One region of the Streptomyces sp. NPDC005794 genome, then DNA from elsewhere that is predicted to be linked to it. Evidence: riboswitches for the same ligand, from Rfam matches in the RefSeq annotation. Region 1 holds a riboswitch; each other region holds the start of a gene.
What was found. A riboswitch is a leader RNA that binds a small molecule or an ion and turns the genes downstream of it on or off. The one in region 1 is predicted to bind cobalamin.

Region 1 (6,350 bases):
ACGCTGGTCCGCCGCATCCTGATGACCGCCGGAGCAACGGGCACGGCGTTCGCGGCCCTCGAACTGCTCACTCCGGGCCGCGCCGCCGACCTGACCGGTTCGGCCGAGTCCGGTGCGGTGCTCTTCGCCGGACTGGCCGCCACCGGATACGTCTGTTCGGCGCTCGGCAGCCGGCTGGCACCGCTCGTCGCCCGGCTCGCCGGAGGCAGCGAACGCGCGGTTCTGACGAGCCTCGGCGCGAGCACCGCCGGTCTCCTGGCGCTCGGAGCCACGGTGTCCTTGGACGGGGCGCCTGCGCTGACCGTGGCCGCCACCGGTTACGGCCTGATCTACCTGGGCCTCGGCGCAGCCGGACCCAGCGAGAACGACCTCCTGCACCGCCGCGTCGACGCCACCGGCCGGGCGACCGCCCTCTCGGTGCAGTCGCTCTCCCTGCAACTGGTCGGGGCGGCCGGCGGGCTGACCGTCGGCGCGCTGCCGGCCGGGCCCCTCCCCTGGCTGCTCGGCGCCGTGGTGATGCTGACGGGAGCCCTGCTGTGGTCCGGCCGCGAAGCCGCCGTCCCGCCGGCCGCCGCCGTCACCGGGAACGGCGGCGGCTGACACCCCTCTGCTCCGTACGGACGCCCCGGTTCGCGCGGGGCCCCGCCCTTGGCGAGGCTGGCCCGGAGCCGGGACGCGAGATCCCGTACACCCAGGAGCAGACATGCAGCAGGACAAGCACCCTTCGTACCGTCCCGTGGTCTTCCGTGACCGCTCCGCCGGGTACGCCTTCCTGACCCGGTCCACCGCGTCGAGCGAGCAGACGATCGACTGGGACGACGGCAACAGCTACCCGGTCATCGATGTGGAGATCTCCGCCGAGAGCCACCCGTTCTTCACCGGCAAGGCACGAGTGGTCGACACCGAGGGCCAGGTCGCCAAGTTCGAGCGGCGCTACGGCGACGAAGGGCGTGGCGACGCCCCCTGAGCCCCGGGCCTCCACGGGTCCCCGCACACGGGGCAGAATCGGCGCAGCGTGTCCCGTGACAGCCGTGCCCCACCCGGGGCACCCGCCCGCGTACTCCCAGGAGACCCACCCCCATGCCCGACAGCCCCGCCCTGCTGGTCATTGGAGAATGCGTCGCCGACATCGTCCGGCTGCCGGGCGTGCCGGACCGGATCCATCCCGGCGGCAGTCCCGCGAACGTCGCGTACGGTCTGGCCAGACTGGGCCGCAGCACCACTCTGGTCACCCAGCTCGGCCCGGACCCGGTGGGGCGGCTGATCGGGGACCACCTGGCTTCGGCCGGGGTGCGGGTCCTCACGGACGGGAGCGGTGCGCCCACCCCGGCCGCCACGGTCGACCTCGACGACGCGGGCCGGGCCACGTACACCTTCGAGATCACTTGGACGCTGGGCCCGGTGGAGCGGCCCGGGGAGATGCCCCAGCATGTTCACACCGGCTCCGTCGCCACCGCCTTGGAGCCCGGCGCGGACACCGTCCTGGACCTCGTCCGGTCACTCCGGACGGAGGCGACCATCAGTTACGACCCCAATGTGAGGCCCGCGCTGATGGGTGACCACGCCCGTGCCGTACACCGGGCGGAGCGCTGTGCGGCACTGAGCGATGTCGTCAAGGCCAGCGACGAGGACCTGCTATGGCTGTATCCGGACGAGCTCCCGGAGGAGGCCGCCGGGCGGTGGCTGCGCTCCGGGCCGGCGGTCGTCCTGCTCACCCGTGGCGCAGGAGGGGCAACAGCGTTCCTGCCGGGCGCGACGGTGAGCACCGGAGCTCCGCCGGTGCCGATCACGGACACGGTGGGGGCGGGCGACGCCTTTATGTCCGGCACCCTGCACGCCCTCGCCGCCCACGGCCTGCTCGGAGCGCGGGGTCGCGCCCGGCTGCGTGCCCTGGACACCGCCGTACTGCGCGATGTACTGCGCCACGCCGTGGCCTCGGCCGCCGTGACCGTCGCACGGGCCGGCGCCCTGCCTCCCGACGAGGAGGAGCTGGCAGTGGCTCTGACCAGCGTGCCCGCCCCGGAACACTAGAGCGTCCAGGGTGTCCTCGCCCGTACCGCGGTCGTTGATTTCGTTATGACCATGACTCTTGTCCCCACCGTCCCACCGTCCACCACCGAACAGCTGACCGGCGTCCTCCTCGGTCCGGAATTCCGCCGCGAACACGGGTTCTGGCAGCGGCTGATCAGCACAGAACCGTTCCGCCGTCCCCCCGGCGGAACGTCCGAAGAGCGACTGGAACTCGCCTACGACCGTTTGCGGATCCTCAACCTCTCCCTCGACAGCGGAGCACGCCTCGCCGCCGACCCGCGCGCACTGGCCGCCCTGCACGCCTGGCTCGGCCCGGTGGACCCCGCGCTGACCACCGTGGCGGGCATTCACTACAACCTCTTCCTCGGCAGCCTCCTCGACCACGCCTGCGTGGGCCGCCGCGATCTCTCCGACTACCTCACGATGCGGCGCATCGGCACCTTCCTCTGCACGGAGGTGGCGCACGGCAACAACGCGTCGGCCATGGAGACCACCGCGACGTACGACCGTGAGCGGGACGGCTTCGTCCTGCACACCCCGAACGCGGGCGCGCAGAAGTTCATGCCCAACACCAGCCCGGCGGGCGGAGCCAAGTCCGGTCTGGTCGCCGCACGCCTGGTGGCCGACGGGTCCGACCACGGGGTACGCCTCTTCCTGGTGCCGCTCACCGACGACGAACAGCCGCTGCCGGGCATCCGGGTGCGGCGCCTCCCCGCCCGGATGGGCAGCCCGGTGGACCACTGCCTGACCTCGTTCGACCGGCTCTTCGTGGCGCGGGACGCCCTGCTGGGATCCGACGAGGAAGGGCACCCCCCCGGCGAGTTCAGGACCGGACCGGGCGACAGGCGGCGGCGTTTCCTGACCTCGATCGGGCGGGTCGTCCCCGGCCGGATCTCGATGAGCGCCTGCGCGGCGGGCTCGGCCCGCGCGACCCTCGCCGTCGCCGTGCGCTACGGCGGGCACCGGCTGATCTCCGGGACCCGGGGCGCGCCCCCGGTGCCCGTCAACGCGCACCGGACCCACCACGGACCGCTCGCCTCGGCCATGGCCACGGTCTTCGCCATGAGCCTGCTCCACCGCAGGGCACAGGAGCGGTGGGAAGCCAGTACGGAGAAGGACGGCCGGAGGGACGCGGGCAGGCTCGTCGACGTCGCCAAGGCATGGATCACCTGGCGGGCCCGTGACGTCATCGTCGAGAGCCGTGAACGCTGTGGCGCGCAGGCCCTGCTGGAGAACAACGGCATGACCGAGCTCGTCACGGGAGTGGAGGGAGCCATCACCGCGGAGGGCGACAACATCGCCTTGTACGCCAAGGCGGCGACCGACATGCTCTTCGCCGCCGAGCCCGGCCGGGCGGACGTCCCGGACCGGGGCCCGCACCCCGGTGACCTGGCCGAACCGCGTTTTCTCGGCGAACTCCTCGGCGCGGTCCAGGACATCTGGTTCGCCCGGGCGAGAGACCGCGCGCAGCGGGCGCCCGGCACCGACCTCCTCGAGCGGTGGAATGCGGCCTCGGGCCCCGCCCTGCGCGGGGTCGAGGCCTATGCGTACCGCGAGGCCGCCGCGGCCTACGCCGAGGCCCGCGCGGCGCTGCCCGAGGGGGGCGCCAGGGACCGGCTGGGAGAGTTGGAACGGCTGTTCGCCGTCGAATGGGTGGCCCGCAACAGCGGCGATCTGCTCGCCGCAGGCCTCCTGAGCGCCGGTCAGGTCGAAGCCCTCGCGGAGAACGCCGAGCAGCTGATCACGGCCGTCGCCGCGCACGCCCCGCAACTGGCCGAATCCTTCGCCCTGCCCGAGAAGCTGCTCGCCGACTGGCCGATCGCCGGACCCGGCTACGCGAAGGCGTACGACGATCCCCTCGGACCCTGGAACGCCGGCCCGGAGAACGCCCGATGAACGCCATGGCCAAGGGGCGGGCCGCGTGCGGACGCCTCGGGGAGAGCCTGGAGATCCTGGGCCTGCGCGTCGTTCTGCTGGCCTACTGGGGCACGGTGTCCATGATCGCCCGCCGGGGCGGACAGCCGCAGGCGCAAGGCGGCGAATCGGTTCACCCCAAGGGCTGACCCGCCCGAAGGCCGGTACGGAGGGGTGCCCGCGCCGTACCGGCCGTCAAGCCCCCGAAACCCGCGACGCGCCGCGTGATAGCTTGCAGACGCCAGTCACACTCCACGTGGAGTCAGGGAATCCGGTGCGAATCCGGAGCTGACGCGCAGCGGTGAGGGGGACGGGCGGGGCCACTGCCACTGGGACACCCTCGGGTGCACCGGGAAGGCGTCCCGTCCGGACGAACCCGAGTCCGAAGACCTGCTGGCACCCGCTTCCGTACCGGGGGCGGAACACCGTAGCGGGCTTCGCGCATGAGCCCAGAGACGCCGAGGGACTCCGTGCCGCCCATAGCCAGCACCGTACGCCGAACCGCCCTGCTCGTCGCGGGACTCGTCCTGCTGACCGCCTGCGACGGGGGCGGGAGCACGTCCGACGGCGAGGCACGGGAAGGCGCCGCCGCCGGCTTCCCCGTGACGCTGAAGAACTGCGGTCGCACGGTGACCGTCGACGCGGCACCGCGTCACGCCGTCTCCCTCAACCAGGGATCGACGGAGATCCTGCTCGCCCTGGGCCTCGCCGGCCGGCTCGCCGCCACCGCGACGTGGACGGACCCGGTGATGAAGGGGCTGGAGAAGGACGAAGCCACCGTGCCGCGTATCGCCGAGAACCAGCCCTCCTCCGAGAAGGTCCTCGCCGAGGAACCCGACTTCGTCAGCGCCTCGTTCGAATCCACTCTCGGCAAGGGCGGTGTGGCATCCCGCGACCAGTTCGAGGAACTGGGCGTACCGACGTACCTCTCGCCCACCGACTGCGCGGGCAAGGACCACACAGGCAGCAGCGACGGCTCCCGTACCGAGCCTCTGACCATGGACCGCGTGTACGGCGAAGTACGCGACCTGGCCGAGGTGTTCGGCGTCCCGGAGCGGGGTGAGGAGCTGGTCACCAGCCTCCGGGACCGCGTCGACAAGGCGACCGAGGGCATCGACGCCTCCGGTACCACGATGCTCTACTGGTTCGCCGACGCCGAGGCCCCGTACCTGGCGGGCTGCTGCGGAGCCCCCGGCATCATCACCGAGGAACTCGGCGCGGAGAACGTCTTCGACGACACCCACGAGGAATGGCCCCAGATCAACTGGGAGACCGTCGCCGACCGCAACCCCGACGTGCTGGTCATCGGCGACCTGACCCGTAAGTCGCAGACGGCCGAGAGCGCCGCGAAGAAGATCGAGTTCCTGGAGTCCAACCCCGCCACGAAAAACCTGGACGCCGTGCGGCACAAGCGGTACGTCCTGCTCAGCGGCCAGGCCATGAACCCGACCATCCGGACCGTGGAGGGCGTGGAGCGCGTCGCGGCGGGGCTGCGTTCGTTCGGACTCGCGGGGTGACGAGGACCGAACACGCTCCGGACACACACGTGGAGCAGCCACCCGCGGTCCGTACGGCCGCAGGAGCCCGGCGCCTGCGCGACGGCGTGCTGTGGGGCGCCGGGATCGCCCTGCTGCTCCTGTCCGTCGCGGTCGCCGTCACCATCGGACCCGCCCGCGTCTCCGTCCCCGACGTCTGGTCCGTGGTGGCCTCCCACCTCGGCCTCGCCGACGCGCGGCTGACCCCCATACGCGACGGCATCATCTGGAATCTGCGCATGCCCCGCACCCTGCTCGCCGCGGTGTGCGGAGCCGGGCTCGCGGTGTGCGGCACCGTGATGCAGTCGCTGCTGCGCAACCCGCTCGCCGACCCGTTCGTCCTCGGCGTCTCCTCCGGGGCGTCCACCGGGGCGGTCGTGGTCGTCATCCTGGGCGTCGGCGGGGGAGCGGTGTCGATCTCGGGCGGCGCCTTCGTCGGAGCCCTGTGCTCGTTCGCCCTCGTCCTGCTGCTCAGTCATTCCCTCGGCGGTTCCACCGACCGGGTGGTCCTCTCCGGGGTCGCGGCCATGCAGCTCTTCTCCGCGCTCACCTCCTTCGTCGTGATGACCGCGGCCGACGCCGAACAGACCCGCGGCGTGCTGTTCTGGCTGCTCGGCTCGCTGAGCGGGGTCGGCTGGGGCGATGTGTGGATGTGCTCCGCCGTGCTGGGCGTGACCCTGCTGATCTGCCTCGGCCATGCCCGTACCCTCGACGCCTTCGCCTTCGGGCAGGACGCCGCGGCCGCCCTCGGGGTGCACGTGGCCCGCACCCGGATCGTGCTGCTCTGCACCACCTCGCTGCTCACCGCAGCACTCGTCAGCTCGGCCGGAGCCATCGGGTTCGTGGGCCTCGTCCTGCCGCACGCCGCCC
Region 2 (6,350 bases), on a different contig from region 1:
CCGGATCGACGCCCCCGGTCGCCCGGCCGTCCGTCACCACCACGAGCAGCGGGCGGCGCGACGGATCGCGCAGCCGCTCCACCCGCAGCACGTCGTGCGCCCTGAGCAGTCCGGCGGCCAGCGGGGTGCGACCGCCGGTCGGCAGCGACTCCAGCCGTGCGGCAGCCGCGTCCACCGACGAGGTGGGCGGCAGCGCCACCTCGGCGTCCTTGCCCCGGAAAGTGACCAGGCCGACCTTGTCACGCCGCTGGTAGGCGTCCAGCAGCAGCGACATCACCGCGCCCTTGACGGCGGCCATCCGCTGCCGGGCCGCCATCGACCCGGAGGCGTCCACGACGAACAGCACCAGATTGCCCTCGCGCCCCTCCCGGGTCGCCTGCCGCAGATCGTCACGCCGTACGACGAGTCCTCGCCCCGACCGCCCGCGCGCCCGCTGGTGCGGCGCCGCCGCCTGTACGGTCGCCGCCAGGTGCAGCTTCGTCAGCGCACCCTCGGGCCGCCGCGACCCGGTGGTCCGGCCGTGCTCGGTACGCGCCCGGGACCGCCGCCCGGCCGCGCCCTCGCCCAGGCCGGGCACGCTCAGCATCTTCGTGCGGAACGGCTCGCCGGCCCGCACCGGCTGCTGTTCCCCGGCGCCGCCGCCCGGCGCGGGCGCTCCGCCGCTCCCCGCCTCGTCACGGCCGGGCGTGTCCGTGCCCCCGTCGTCGGGGCCGGGCGTGTCCGTACCGCCGTCGTCGGGGCCGCCGCCCTGCGGTGGCACGCCGCCGCCGGGTCCGTCGGGGTCCGGGTCGTCGTCGCCCCCGTCGTTCTCGTCCGCGGCGTCCTGGAGGGCGTCGTCCAGCTTGTCCTCGTCCAGCCCGGGCGCGTCGAACGGATTGCGCCGTCGACGGTGGGGGAGTGCCAGGAGCGCGGCCTGCCGCACGTCGTCCGCGACGACCTCCTCGCGGCCCGCCCACGCGGCCAGCGCCGTCGCGGTGCGGGCCATGACGATGTCGGCCCGCATCCCGTCGACCTCGAACGCCGCACACGTCGCCGCGATCTGCCGCAGCACGCCGTCGCCGAGCACCACCCGGGGAAGCAGGGCGCGCGCGGCGACGATCCGCTCACGCAGCGCGGCCTCCTCGTCGGCCCACCGTGCGGCGAAGGCGGCCGGATCGTCGTCGTAGGCGAGCCTGCGCCGTACGACCTCGACGCGCAGGTCCGTCTCACGCGAGGCGGCCACCTCGACGGTCAGCCCGAAGCGGTCCAGCAACTGCGGCCGGAGCTCGCCCTCTTCCGGATTCATCGTCCCGACCAGAAGGAAGCGTGCCGCGTGACGGACGGAGACGCCTTCGCGCTCGACGTACGAGGCGCCCATGGCCGCCGCGTCGAGCAGCAGGTCCACCAGGTGGTCATGGAGGAGGTTGACCTCGTCGACGTACAGGATCCCGCGATGGGCGTCGGCGAGGAGCCCCGGCTCGAAGGCCTTCACGCCCTCCGAGAGGGCCCGTTCGATGTCGAGAGCCCCGACCAGCCGGTCCTCCGACGCGCCGACCGGAAGCTCCACGGTCCGCGCCGGGCGCGACACGCCCGTCCCCGTCTCGTGGGGGCCGTCGGGACACGCCGGATCGGGCGCGCCGGGGTCGCACGAGAAGCGGCACCCCGCCACGACCGCGACCTCGGGCATGAGCGCGGCGAGCGCCCGTACGGCGGTGGACTTCGCGGTGCCCTTCTCACCCCGGACCAGGACCCCGCCGACGGCGGGACTGACGGCGTTGAGCAGGAGACCGAGCCGCAGATCGTCCTGCCCGACGATGGCGGTGAAGGGATAGGGCGTGTTCACAAGGCCTCCTCTGTAGCGATCACACCTGCATGACCGAGCGCGCCGGTTGTCTCAGGAACGGGTGCCCCCGGCGCGCCCGGGGCGATGAACGGCAGCCCCTCGGGCGCGCCGGTCTCGATGAGCCGCCACAAGGCGTCCGTGTCGGTGTGCTCCTCGATCAGGTCCCCCAGCCGGTCCAGCTGTTCCTCCCGCAGCGCCCCGAAGCTCGTGTCCGGCGCCGGGACGAACCGCCGTCCCGCGGCCCGCGCGACCTCGACCAGGAACGCCCGCCGGAACGCGTCGCTCTCCAGCGACCCGTGCCAGTGCGTCCCCCAGACCGAACCCACCCGGCACCCGTCCAGGAACGGTTCGCCGCCCGTCACCTCGGCCACCCCGTGATGGATCTCGTAACCCTCCACCGGTTCCCCGAGCGCCGACCCGACGGGCCGCCCCAGGACCTTCTCCCGGCCGAAGCGGACCCGCACCGGCAGCAGCCCGAGCCCCTCGACCAGACCGGCCCGTGACTCCACGTCGTCCTCGACGCGCTCACCCAGCACCTGGAACCCGCCGCAGATCCCCAGTACCGGCCGCCCCTCGGCGGCCCGCCGCCGCAGCGCGTCGGCGAGTCCCCGCTCGCGCAGCCACGCCAGCGCCTTCACGGTGCCCCGCGTCCCGGGCACGATCACGAGGTCGGCGTCGGCGAGCTCCTCCGCCCGGTCCACGAACCGCACCACCACACCCGGCTCGGCCGCCAGGGCGTCCACATCGGTGAAGTTCGACATCAGCGGTACGGCGCACACCGCGACCCGCAACACGTCCTCACCGTGCGGCGGCGCCACGACCGACTCCCGTACGGCGCCCCGCATCGACACCCGCAGCCCGTCCTCCTCGTCGATGCCCAGCCCGTGGGCGTACGGCAGCACCCCGTACGTCCGCCGGCCCGTGAGCCCGAGCAGCATGTCGAGACCGGGCTCCAGCAGAGACACGTCACCACGGAACTTGTTGACGAGATATCCGGCGACCAGCGACTGGTCCTCGGGGCTCAGCAGCGCCGTCGTACCGAAGAACGAGGCGAACACACCGCCCCGGTCGATGTCGCCGACCACCAGCACGGGAAAGCGCGCGGCCCGGGCGATGCCCATGTTCACGATGTCCGTACGCCGCAGATTGATCTCGGCCGGACTGCCCGCCCCCTCGCAGATCACGGCGTCATACGTGCCCCGCAGCTGCTCCAGACAGTCAACGACCGTCCCCAGCAGCGCCTCCTGGCGCCCTCCGTGATAGCCGCGCGCACTCATCTCGCCGACCGGCTTTCCCATCAGTACGACCTGGCTCGACCGGTCACCGCCGGGCTTGAGCAGCACCGGGTTCATCAGCGCCGACGGCTCCACCCGGGCGGCCTGCGCCTGCATCGCCTGGGCCCGGCCGATCTCCGCGCCCTCCCGGGTGACGAACGAGTTCAGCGACATGTTCTGCGCCTTGAACGGTGCGACCTTCACCCCCTGGCGCACCAACCACCGGCAGATCCCGGCCGTGACGACGCTCTTGCCCGCGTCCGACGTGGTTCCCGCGACCAGCAGCCCGCCGCTCATTCGCCTCTCCGTCCCATGGCCGACCGCCCCACCGCACACACGGCGAGGGCCAGCACACTCACCCGGCGCGACAGCCGCACCGCGCGTTCGATGTCCGTGACCCGCACGTCCCGGCCGGCCCCGCCGTTGAGCACGGGCCGGTGCTCGACCCGCCCGCCGTACGCGAGGGTGCCGCCGAGCCGTACGCCGAGCGCGCCCGCGAACGAGGCCTCCACCGGGCCCGCGTTGGGGCTGGGATGCCGGCCCGCGTCGGCCCGCCAGGCCCGGACGGCCTCGCGAGGGCGTCCCCCGGCGGCCACGGCGAGCACGGCGGTGAGCCGGGCCCCGGGCCAGCCGGCGACGTCGTCGAGCCGGGCGGATGCCCAGCCGTAGCGCCGGTAGCGGGGCGACGTGTGCCCGACCATGGCGTCGAGCGTGTTGACGGCCCGGAAGGCGACCAGTCCGGGCACTCCGCCGAGTGCACCCCACACCAGGGCTCCCACGACGGCGTCCGACGTGTTCTCGGCGACGGACTCCACCACCGCGCGGGCGATCTGCTGCGCGTCCAGTGCCTGCGGATCACGGCCGCACAGATGCGGCAGCCGCTCCCGGGCCAGCTCGACGTCCCCGGCGGCCAGCGCCCCGCCGATGGCGCGCGCCTCGCGGCCCAGCGAGGTGCCACCGACGACGGACCAGGTGGCGGCGGCGGTCAGCGCCACGGCGGCGGCGGGACGGTCCCGTACGGCACGGGCGGCCAGCGCGGCGGCGCCCGTGGCACCCCCGGCACAGACGAGCGCGTGCAGGGCACCCCAGCCACGGTGATCGCGCCACAGACGGCCCTCGGCCCCCGCCGCGGCACGCCCGAAGGCGGCGACGGGGTGACCCCGCCGGGGGTCACCGAGCAGCAGGTCGCCGATCAGACCGGCGGCGGCGCCGTACGCGAAGATGCGGTCGGCTCGCACCGCTCAGCCGGCCGTCGCGCCTCGAAGGACCTTCACAGCGGGTGGTACGGCGACCGACGCAGGGCAGCCAGGCATGGCGTATGTCCTCACTCAGGGTCCGCGCCCTGGTTCGACGTGACCGGCGACGAGAGTCTCCTGGCTTCCGGATCCGCAGGTCCTCCGGCCTTCCAGCCCGCGGTGACGGGCCGTGACTTCCGTGTGGAGGCTGCTCCCCGGTGACAGTGGCGGGACCGCGCCGGATTCGCACCGGCTTCCTCTTCTGTCGCCGTACATGGCTCCGGCAGTCCACCACGCGCCGCGAACGCCCGTCAACCTGCCGCTGACCTGCGAGGCTTCAGTGTGCTCAGACGCACACCGGCCGGACACACACGGGGTGTGTCCGGCCGGTGCGCGTCTGAGCGGAGGTCAGGCGACGATCAGATAGATCCCGTACGCGACCGCCGCCAGGCACAGCCCGAAGCAGGCGTACGCGCCGGTGCGCGCCAGGACGCCGGCCCCGCCGCCGCCCTGCGCCGTCGGCGTCTGCTTGGCGAGGCCCGTGATGCCGAGGGTGAAGAGGCCGACCAGCGCCACGGTGATCACGAGGCTGACGCCGAAGACGGAAGCGAGAGCTGCCCAGTCGATGTTCATGCGGATCTGTCCTTACACCGTGGCCGGCCGGGCCGGGTCGGCCGGGGTCTCGGCCGTCGTGGCCGGAGCGTGGATGGTGGTCTTGAGCTCGGTGGCGGCCACACCGGCGGGCGGCGGGCTGACGGCCGCGATGGCGGTCGTGACGACGCCCGCGGGCTCGTCCTCGGGCTCGTTGACATTGGTGTGGTCGACCGGCTTGCGGCGCGACACCAGCCAGATGGCGCCGGAGCCGGCGACGAGCAGGACGGCGACCACGGCGACGCCCCAGGGGCCCTGCTTGGTCAGGAACTCGGCACCCGCGCCGACCAGTCCGGCGGCCGGCAGCGTCAGACCCCAGGCGATGAACATCCGGGTGGCGGTGGACCAGCGGACCACGCCCCCCTTGCGTCCGAGGCCCGCGCCCATGACGGCGCCGGAGCAGGACTGCGTGGTGGAGAGGGAGAAGCCGAGGTGCGAGGAGGCCAGGATGACCGTGGCCGCGCTCGTCTGGGCCGCGAAGCCCTGCGGCGGACGCAGGTCGGTGAGGCCGCTGCCCATGGTGCGGATGATGCGCCAGCCGCCGAGGTAGGTGCCCAGCGCGATGGCGATACCGGCGGAGGCGATGACCCAGACCGGCGGGTTGGAGCCGGGGGAGAGGACGCCACCGGTGACCAGGGCCAGGGTGATGATGCCCATGGTCTTCTGCGCGTCGTTGGTGCCGTGGGCGAGCGAGACGAGACCGGCCGAGGCGATCTGGCCGGCGCGGTACCCCTTGGCGGTCGACTTCAGCTGCGCCGGATCCGTGATCTTCCGGTTCAGGCGGTACGTCAGCTTCGTGGCCAGCAGGGCGGCGAGACCGGCGACGACGGGCGCGGCGATCGCGGGCAGCAGGACCTTCGTGACGACGGTGCCGCCGTTGATCGAGGACCAGCCGGCCGACATGACCGCGGCGCCGATGAGGCCGCCGAAGAGTGCGTGGGAAGAGCTGGAGGGCAGGCCGACCAGCCAGGTCAGCAGATTCCACAGGATGGCGCCGACGAGCGCGGCGAAGATGACCTCGGTTCTGAGGCCGTTCTCATTGATGATCCCGCCGGAGATCGTCTTGGCGACCTCCACCGACAGGAACGCGCCGACGAGGTTGAGAACGGCGGACATGGCCACCGCTGTCTTGGGCTTGAGAGCGCCGGTCGAGATGGTGGTGGCCATCGCGTTGGCGGTGTCGTGGAAACCGTTCGTGAAATCGAACACGAGAGCTGTCACGATCACGATCGCGAGCAGCAGCGTGATGTGTTCCATTTACCCAGGCAATCGTTCGACGTCATTGGCACGTGGAACGTAAGCAACCAGGGTGAACGGAAGGTGAACTGGACAGGGCGGCATGGTGACCCCATGCGCGTATGTCGATTC
Region 3 (6,350 bases), on a different contig from region 1:
CCCCGCCGGCCCGGGCCCCTCCGCTGCCGGACAGGGAGCGGGTCACCCGCTCCCCGTCCGGGCCGCTCAGTCCTCGCCCTCCAGGTCGCCTTCCGTCTCCAGGAACACCTGGCGCAGCGCTTCGAGCACCGCCGGGTCGGGCTTCGCCCACATGCCCCGGGACTCGGCCTCCAGGAGGCGCTCGGCGATGCCGTGCAGCGCCCAGGGGTTCGCCTGCTGGAGGAACTCGCGGTTCGTGGGGTCCAGGACGTACGTCTCGGTCAGCTTGTCGTACATCCAGTCCGCGACCACGCCCGTCGTCGCGTCGTACCCGAAGAGGTAGTCGACCGTCGCGGCGAGCTCGAAGGCGCCCTTGTAGCCGTGGCGGCGCATCGCCTCGATCCACTTCGGGTTGACCACCCGGGCGCGGAAGACCCGGGACGTCTCCTCGACCAGGGTGCGGGTGCGGACCGTCTCGGGGCGGGTCGAGTCGCCGATATACGCCTCGGGAGCGGTGCCCTTCAGCGCGCGTACGGTCGCGACCATGCCCCCGTGGTACTGGAAGTAGTCGTCCGAGTCCGCGATGTCGTGCTCACGGGTGTCGGTGTTCTTCGCCGCCACCGCGATCCGCTTGTACGCCGTCTCCATCTCGTCCCGCGCCGGGCGTCCGTCCAGCTCACGGCCGTAGGCGTAGCCGCCCCACACCGTGTACACCTCGGCGAGGTCGGCGTCCGTGCGCCAGTCGCGGGAGTCGATGAGCTGGAGCAGCCCGGCGCCGTACGTCCCCGGCCGGGAGCCGAAGATCCGGGTGGTGGCGCGCCGCTCGTCGCCGTGTTCGGCCAGATCGGCCTGCGTGTGGGCCCGTACGAAGTTCTGCTCGGCGGGCTCGTCGAGCGAGGCCGCCAGGCGTACGGCGTCGTCCAGCAGGCCGATGGTGTGCGGGAACGCGTCGCGGAAGAAGCCGGAGATCCGCAGCGTGACGTCGATCCGGGGGCGGCCCAGCTCCTCGTAGGGGATCGCCTCCAGGCCGGTCACCCGGCGCGAGGCGTCGTCCCAGACGGGGCGGACACCGAGCAGGGCGAACGCCTCCGCGATGTCGTCGCCCGCGGTGCGCATCGCGCTGGTGCCCCACAGGGACAGGCCGACGGAGGTGGGCCAGTCGCCGTTGTCCGCGCGGTAGCGCTCCAGGAGCGAGTCGGCGAGGGCCTGGCCGGTCTCCCAGGCGAGGCGCGACGGAACGGCCTTCGGGTCCACGGAGTAGAAATTGCGGCCGGTCGGCAGGACGTTGACCAGGCCCCGGAGGGGGGAACCCGACGGGCCGGCGGGGACGAAGCCGCCGTTCAGCGCGTGGACCGCGTGGTCGAGTTCGTCGGTCGTCGCGGCGAGGCGGGGCACGACCTCACGGGCCGCGAAGTCGAGGATGTCGGCGACGGCCTGCGGGTGTCCTGCGGCCACCCCGGCGACGGCCGCCGGGTCCCAGTCCGCGTCGTCCATCGCCTGGACGAGCGCCCGGGCCTTCTCCTCGGTCTCGTCGGCGGCCGTGCGGGTGGCCGCGGACTCGTCCAGGCCGAGCGCCTCGCGCAGCCCGATCAGCGAAGTCGTACCGCCCCAGATCTGGCGGGCGCGCAGGACGGCGAGGACCAGGTTGACGCGGTCCTTCCCGGCCGGGGCGCTGCCCAGGACGTGCAGCCCGTCGCGGATCTGGACGTCCTTGATCTCACAGAGCCAGCCGTCGAGATGCATGATGAACTCGTCGAAGCCCTCGTCCTCCGGGCGGTCCTCGAGGCCCAGGTCGTGGTCGAGCTTCGCGGCCTGGATGAGGGTCCAGATCTGGGCGCGGACGGCCGGCAGCTTGGCCGGGTCCATCGCGGCGATCTGGGCGTGCTCGTCGAGGAGTTGCTCGAGGCGGGCGATGTCGCCGTAGCTGTCGGCGCGGGCCATCGGCGGCACGAGGTGGTCGACGAGGGTGGCGTGCACACGGCGCTTGGCCTGGGTGCCCTCACCGGGGTCGTTCACCAGGAACGGATAGACCAGCGGAAGGTCGCCCAGCGCGGCGTCGGGGCCGCAGGCGGCGGACAGTCCGGCGTTCTTGCCGGGCAGCCACTCCAGGTTGCCGTGCTTGCCGAGGTGGATCATCGCGTCGGCGCCGAAGCCGTTGTCGTCGGCGGACGCGGCGATCCAGCGGTACGCGGCCAGGTAGTGGTGCGAGGGCGGCAGATCGGGGTCGTGGTAGATCGCGATCGGGTTCTCGCCGAAGCCGCGCGGCGGCTGGATGAGGATCAGCAGGTTGCCGCGGCGCAGGGCCGCGAGCACGATGTCGCCCTCGGGGTTGCGGGACCGGTCGAGGAACATCTCGCCGGGCGCCGGGCCCCAGTGCTGCTCGACGGACTCGCGGAGCTCGGCGGGGAGCGTGGCGAACCAGCGGCGGTAGTCGGCGGCGGGGATGCGGACCGGGTTGCGGGCCAGCTGCTCCTCGGTGAGCCACTCCTGGTCATGGCCGCCGGCCTCGATCAGCGCGTAGATCAGCTCGTCGCCGTCACCGGAGACCAGGCCCGGGATGTCCTCCTCGGGCCCGAAGTCGTACCCCTCGGCGCGGAGCCTGCGCAGCAGGGCGACGGCGCTGGCGGGGGTGTCGAGGCCGACGGCGTTGCCGATGCGGGAGTGCTTGGTCGGGTAGGCGGACAGGACGAGCGCGATCCGCTTCTCGGCGGCCGGGACGTGGCGGAGCCGGGCGTGCCGTACGGCGATCCCGGCGACCCGGGCGGCACGCTCGGGGTCGGCGACGTACGCGGGCAGACCGTCCTCGTCGATCTCCTTGAAGGAGAACGGCACCGTGATCAGGCGGCCGTCGAACTCGGGGACGGCGATCTGGGTGGCCGCGTCCAGCGGGGAGACACCCTCGTCGTTCTCCTCCCAGGCCGCACGGGGGCTGGTGAGGCAGAGCGCCTGGAGGACCGGTACGTCGAGGCCGGTGAGGGCGCCCGCGTCCCAGGACTCGTCGTCGCCGCCGGCCGACGCGGTGGCGGGCTTGGTGCCCCCCGCGGCGAGGACCGTCGTCACGATGGCGTCGGCGGCGCGGAGTTCGTCGATGAGCTCGGGCTCGGGGGTACGGAGCGAGGCGACGTACAGCGGCAGGGGGCGTGCGCCCGCGTCCTCGACGGCGGTGCAGAGCGCCTCGATGAACGCGGTGTTCCCGCTCATGTGGTGGGCGCGGTAGTAGAGCACCGCGACCGTCGGGCCGGTGACGTCCCGGGCCGTCCGCTCCAGCGGGCCCCAGGCGGGGGCGGGGGCGGGCGGCTCGAAGCCGTGGCCGGTGAGCAGCACGGTGTCGGAGAGGAAGCGCGCCAGCTGCTCCAGGTTGGCGGGCCCGCCGTGCGCGAGGTAGGCGTGCGCCTCCGCCGCGATGCCGATGGGCACCGTGGAGGCGGCCATCAGCTGGGCGTCGGGGGCCTGTTCACCGGTGAGGACGACGACGGGCCGGCCGGTGGCGAGGACCTGGTCGAGTCCCTCCTGCCAGGCGCGGACACCACCGAGGAGACGCACGACGACGAGATCCGTGCCCTCCAGGAGCTGCGGCAGGTCCTCGACGGAGAGCCGGGACGGGTTCGCGTAACGGAAGCCGACCGGGCCGCCGGAGGCACGGGCGCTGAGCAGGTCGGTGTCGGACGTCGACAGGAGCAGGATCATGCGGCGTCAGTCCTTCCCCGGGGTGTCCACGCCCCGGGCGGTGTCGGATTGGGGTCTCCCCTGCTCGGACGGATCCGAGACCTCGGGGAGGGGAGTTCCTGACTCGCACGGCCGGACGGCCGGGCTCACAGTGGCGGGACCGCGCCGGAATCTCACCGGGCTTCCTCCCCTGTCGCCGTATGGCGATGGCGGACCCAACGGACCGCCGCTAGGCATAGTAGGCGGCAGGTGGGGGGTCCTGACCAGACGGCCCCCCGCCCTGACCGGGGCCGGCAGCGGTGTCCCGTAGGTCACAGTGACCGTCGGGGTGTGCCACGGTCACGGTCGGTATGCTCGCCGCCATGTCCGCCTCCTCCCTTCCGTCCCGGTCTCCGGGCGACGCGTGTGCCCGGAGCAGCGGCGACGCCTGCCCCGGCGCGCTGCGGCTGCACCGGGCGGACGACGGCGCGCTGGCGCGGATCCGCATACCCGGCGGGGTGTTGACGCCCCACCAGGCAGAGGCGCTGGGCCGGGCCGCCGAGCGCTTCGGTGACGGTGAGCTGCATCTCACCTCCCGCGGCAACGTGCAGCTGCGCGGGCTCGCGCCGGACTGCGGCGTGGAACTGGCCGGCATGCTGAGCGGGGCCGGGCTGCTGCCCTCCGAACCTCATGAGCGCGTACGCAACGTGGTCGCGTCCCCGCTCTCCGGGCTGGACGGCCTCGGGGCCGTGGACGTCAGACCGTGGCTGACCGAGCTGGACCGGATTCTCTGCGGAAACGACCGGGCCACAGCGCTCTCCGGACGCTTTCTGTTCGCGCTCGACGACGGCCGCGGCGACGTGGACGCTCTCGGCGCCGACCTCACGCTCATCGGCCGGGCCGGCGGGAGCGCGCTGCTGCGCATCGGGGAGCGCGACGCCGTTCTCCGCGTACCCGCCCCCGACGGCCCCCGCGCCGCGATCGTCGCCGCCGAGGCCTTCCTGGACGCGGCCCGGGAGACCGGCGCCTGGCGGGTGAAGGACCTGCCGCACGACGCGACCGCCGCGCTGCCCGCCGACGTCGTACGACGGCTCGGGCAGGCCGGGATCACCGGCGCACCGGAGTCCCGTCCCCGCCCTTCCGAAGCCCGGCCCCCGGTCCCCGGCCGCGTCCCCGGCAGCCGCAGCGAGGCCGCGCTGTCCGTCGGCGTACCGCTGGGGCGGCTGGACCGGGCGCAGTGGCGGCTGCTGGCCGGCGCCGGCGGACTACGGCTCACGCCCTGGCGCGGAGCCGTGGTCACCGGCATCGCGCCCCACCGTGCGGACGGCCTGCTGAGCGAGCTCGCAGGGGCCGGTCTGATCACCGGGCCCGGCTCCCCGTGGGCCGGTGTCGGGGCCTGCATCGGGCAGCCCGGCTGTGCGAAGTCGCTGGCCGACGTACGGGCCGAGGCGGGGGCCGCCGTCGGACCGGCCGGACGGCTCCCTGTGTACTGGTCCGGGTGCGAACGCCGCTGCGGCCACCCCCACGGGGAGTGGATCGACGTCGTCGCCACCCCCGGAGGACACCGGATCTCCCATGTGCGGGGAGACCGGAACACCGAGGCGGCAACGGTCCTGGACAACGACCCGGTCGTGCTCGCCGCCACCGTGGCGGCCGCCCGGGGCGCGCGCACCTGACCACCACGCATCACCCCCCCCTGTCCGACCGGTTCGATGAAGAAAGCGACAGCACTGTGCACCAGTACGAGAAGGACGGACCGGCGATCTACCGCCAGTCCTTCGCCACCATCCGCGCGGAGGCGGATCTGGCAGGGCTGCCCGCCGACGTGAGCCAGGTCGCCGTCCGCATGATCCACGCCTGCGGCATGGTCGACCTCGTACGCGATCTCGCCTTCTCACCGAACGCGGTGGCCGATGCCCGCGCGGCCCTGCGCTCCGGCGCCCCGATCCTGTGCGACGTGGCCATGGTCGCCAGCGGTGTCACCCGTAAGCGGCTGCCCGCGGACAACGAGGTCATCTGCACCCTGTCCGACCCCGCCGTCCCCGAACTGGCCGCGAAGCTCGGCACCACCCGCAGCGCCGCCGCCCTGGAGCTGTGGCGGGACCGGATGGAGGGCGCGGTCGTCGCCGTCGGCAACGCGCCCACCGCGCTCTTCCGGCTGCTGGAGATGATCGAGGAAGGCGCCCCGCGCCCTGCCGCCGTCATCGGTGTGCCCGTCGGTTTCATCGGGGCCGCCGAGTCCAAGGAGGCCCTGGCCGCCCACCCGTCCGGGCTGGAACACCTCGTCGTGCGGGGCCGGCGCGGCGGCAGCGCCATCGCCGCCGCCGCCCTCAACGCCATCGCCAGCGAAGAGGAGTGAGCGTGCCCGAGCAGCAGCAGCCGCAGCAGACCGGCACCACCGGAAGCACCGGAAGCACCGGAAGCACCGGGCGGCTTTACGGGGTCGGGCTCGGCCCGGGTGACCCGGCCCTGATGACCGTGCGGGCCGTGCAGATCATCGGCGAGGCCGATGTCGTCGCCTACCACTCCGCCCGGCACGGCCGCTCCATCGCCCGCTCGATCGCGGCGCGGTACATCCGCCCCGACCACGTCGAGGAGGCCCTGGTCTACCCGGTCACGACGGAGACCACGGACCACCCGGGCGGCTACCGGGGAGCGCTGGACGAGTTCTACGCCGAGGCCGCCGCCCGTCTCGCGGTGCACCTCGACGCCGGGCGCACCGTCGC

Region 2: it holds a riboswitch for cobalamin, as region 1 does, so the genes downstream of both, ACFYQ5_RS30200 (cobalamin biosynthesis protein) here and ACFYQ5_RS15330 (ABC transporter substrate-binding protein) in region 1, are expected to answer to the same signal.
Region 3: it holds a riboswitch for cobalamin, as region 1 does, so the genes downstream of both, cobN (cobaltochelatase subunit CobN) here and ACFYQ5_RS15330 (ABC transporter substrate-binding protein) in region 1, are expected to answer to the same signal.

The regions. Positions count from the first base shown of each region.
Region 1 covers NZ_JBIAIN010000008.1:164,196-170,545, forward strand. The annotation lists gene ACFYQ5_RS15305 (MFS transporter) at 1-600, shown strand, start outside; gene ACFYQ5_RS15310 (type B 50S ribosomal protein L31) at 704-967, shown strand; gene ACFYQ5_RS15315 (carbohydrate kinase) at 1,081-2,031, shown strand; gene ACFYQ5_RS15320 (acyl-CoA dehydrogenase) at 2,083-3,927, shown strand; gene ACFYQ5_RS15325 (hypothetical protein) at 3,924-4,094, shown strand; cobalamin riboswitch at 4,171-4,358, shown strand; gene ACFYQ5_RS15330 (ABC transporter substrate-binding protein) at 4,389-5,462, shown strand; gene ACFYQ5_RS15335 (FecCD family ABC transporter permease) at 5,492-6,350, shown strand, end outside.
Region 2 covers NZ_JBIAIN010000023.1:54,377-60,726, reverse strand. The annotation lists gene ACFYQ5_RS30210 (putative cobaltochelatase) at 1-1,822, opposite strand, end outside; gene ACFYQ5_RS30205 (cobyric acid synthase) at 1,819-3,393, opposite strand; gene ACFYQ5_RS30200 (cobalamin biosynthesis protein) at 3,390-4,334, opposite strand; cobalamin riboswitch at 4,463-4,593, opposite strand; gene ACFYQ5_RS30195 (hypothetical protein) at 4,740-4,964, opposite strand; gene ACFYQ5_RS30190 (anion permease) at 4,977-6,239, opposite strand.
Region 3 covers NZ_JBIAIN010000021.1:47,980-54,329, reverse strand. The annotation lists gene cobN (cobaltochelatase subunit CobN) at 67-3,666, opposite strand; cobalamin riboswitch at 3,738-3,880, opposite strand; gene cobG (precorrin-3B synthase) at 3,996-5,300, shown strand; gene ACFYQ5_RS28840 (precorrin-8X methylmutase) at 5,357-5,983, shown strand; gene ACFYQ5_RS28835 (precorrin-2 C(20)-methyltransferase) at 5,986-6,350, shown strand, end outside.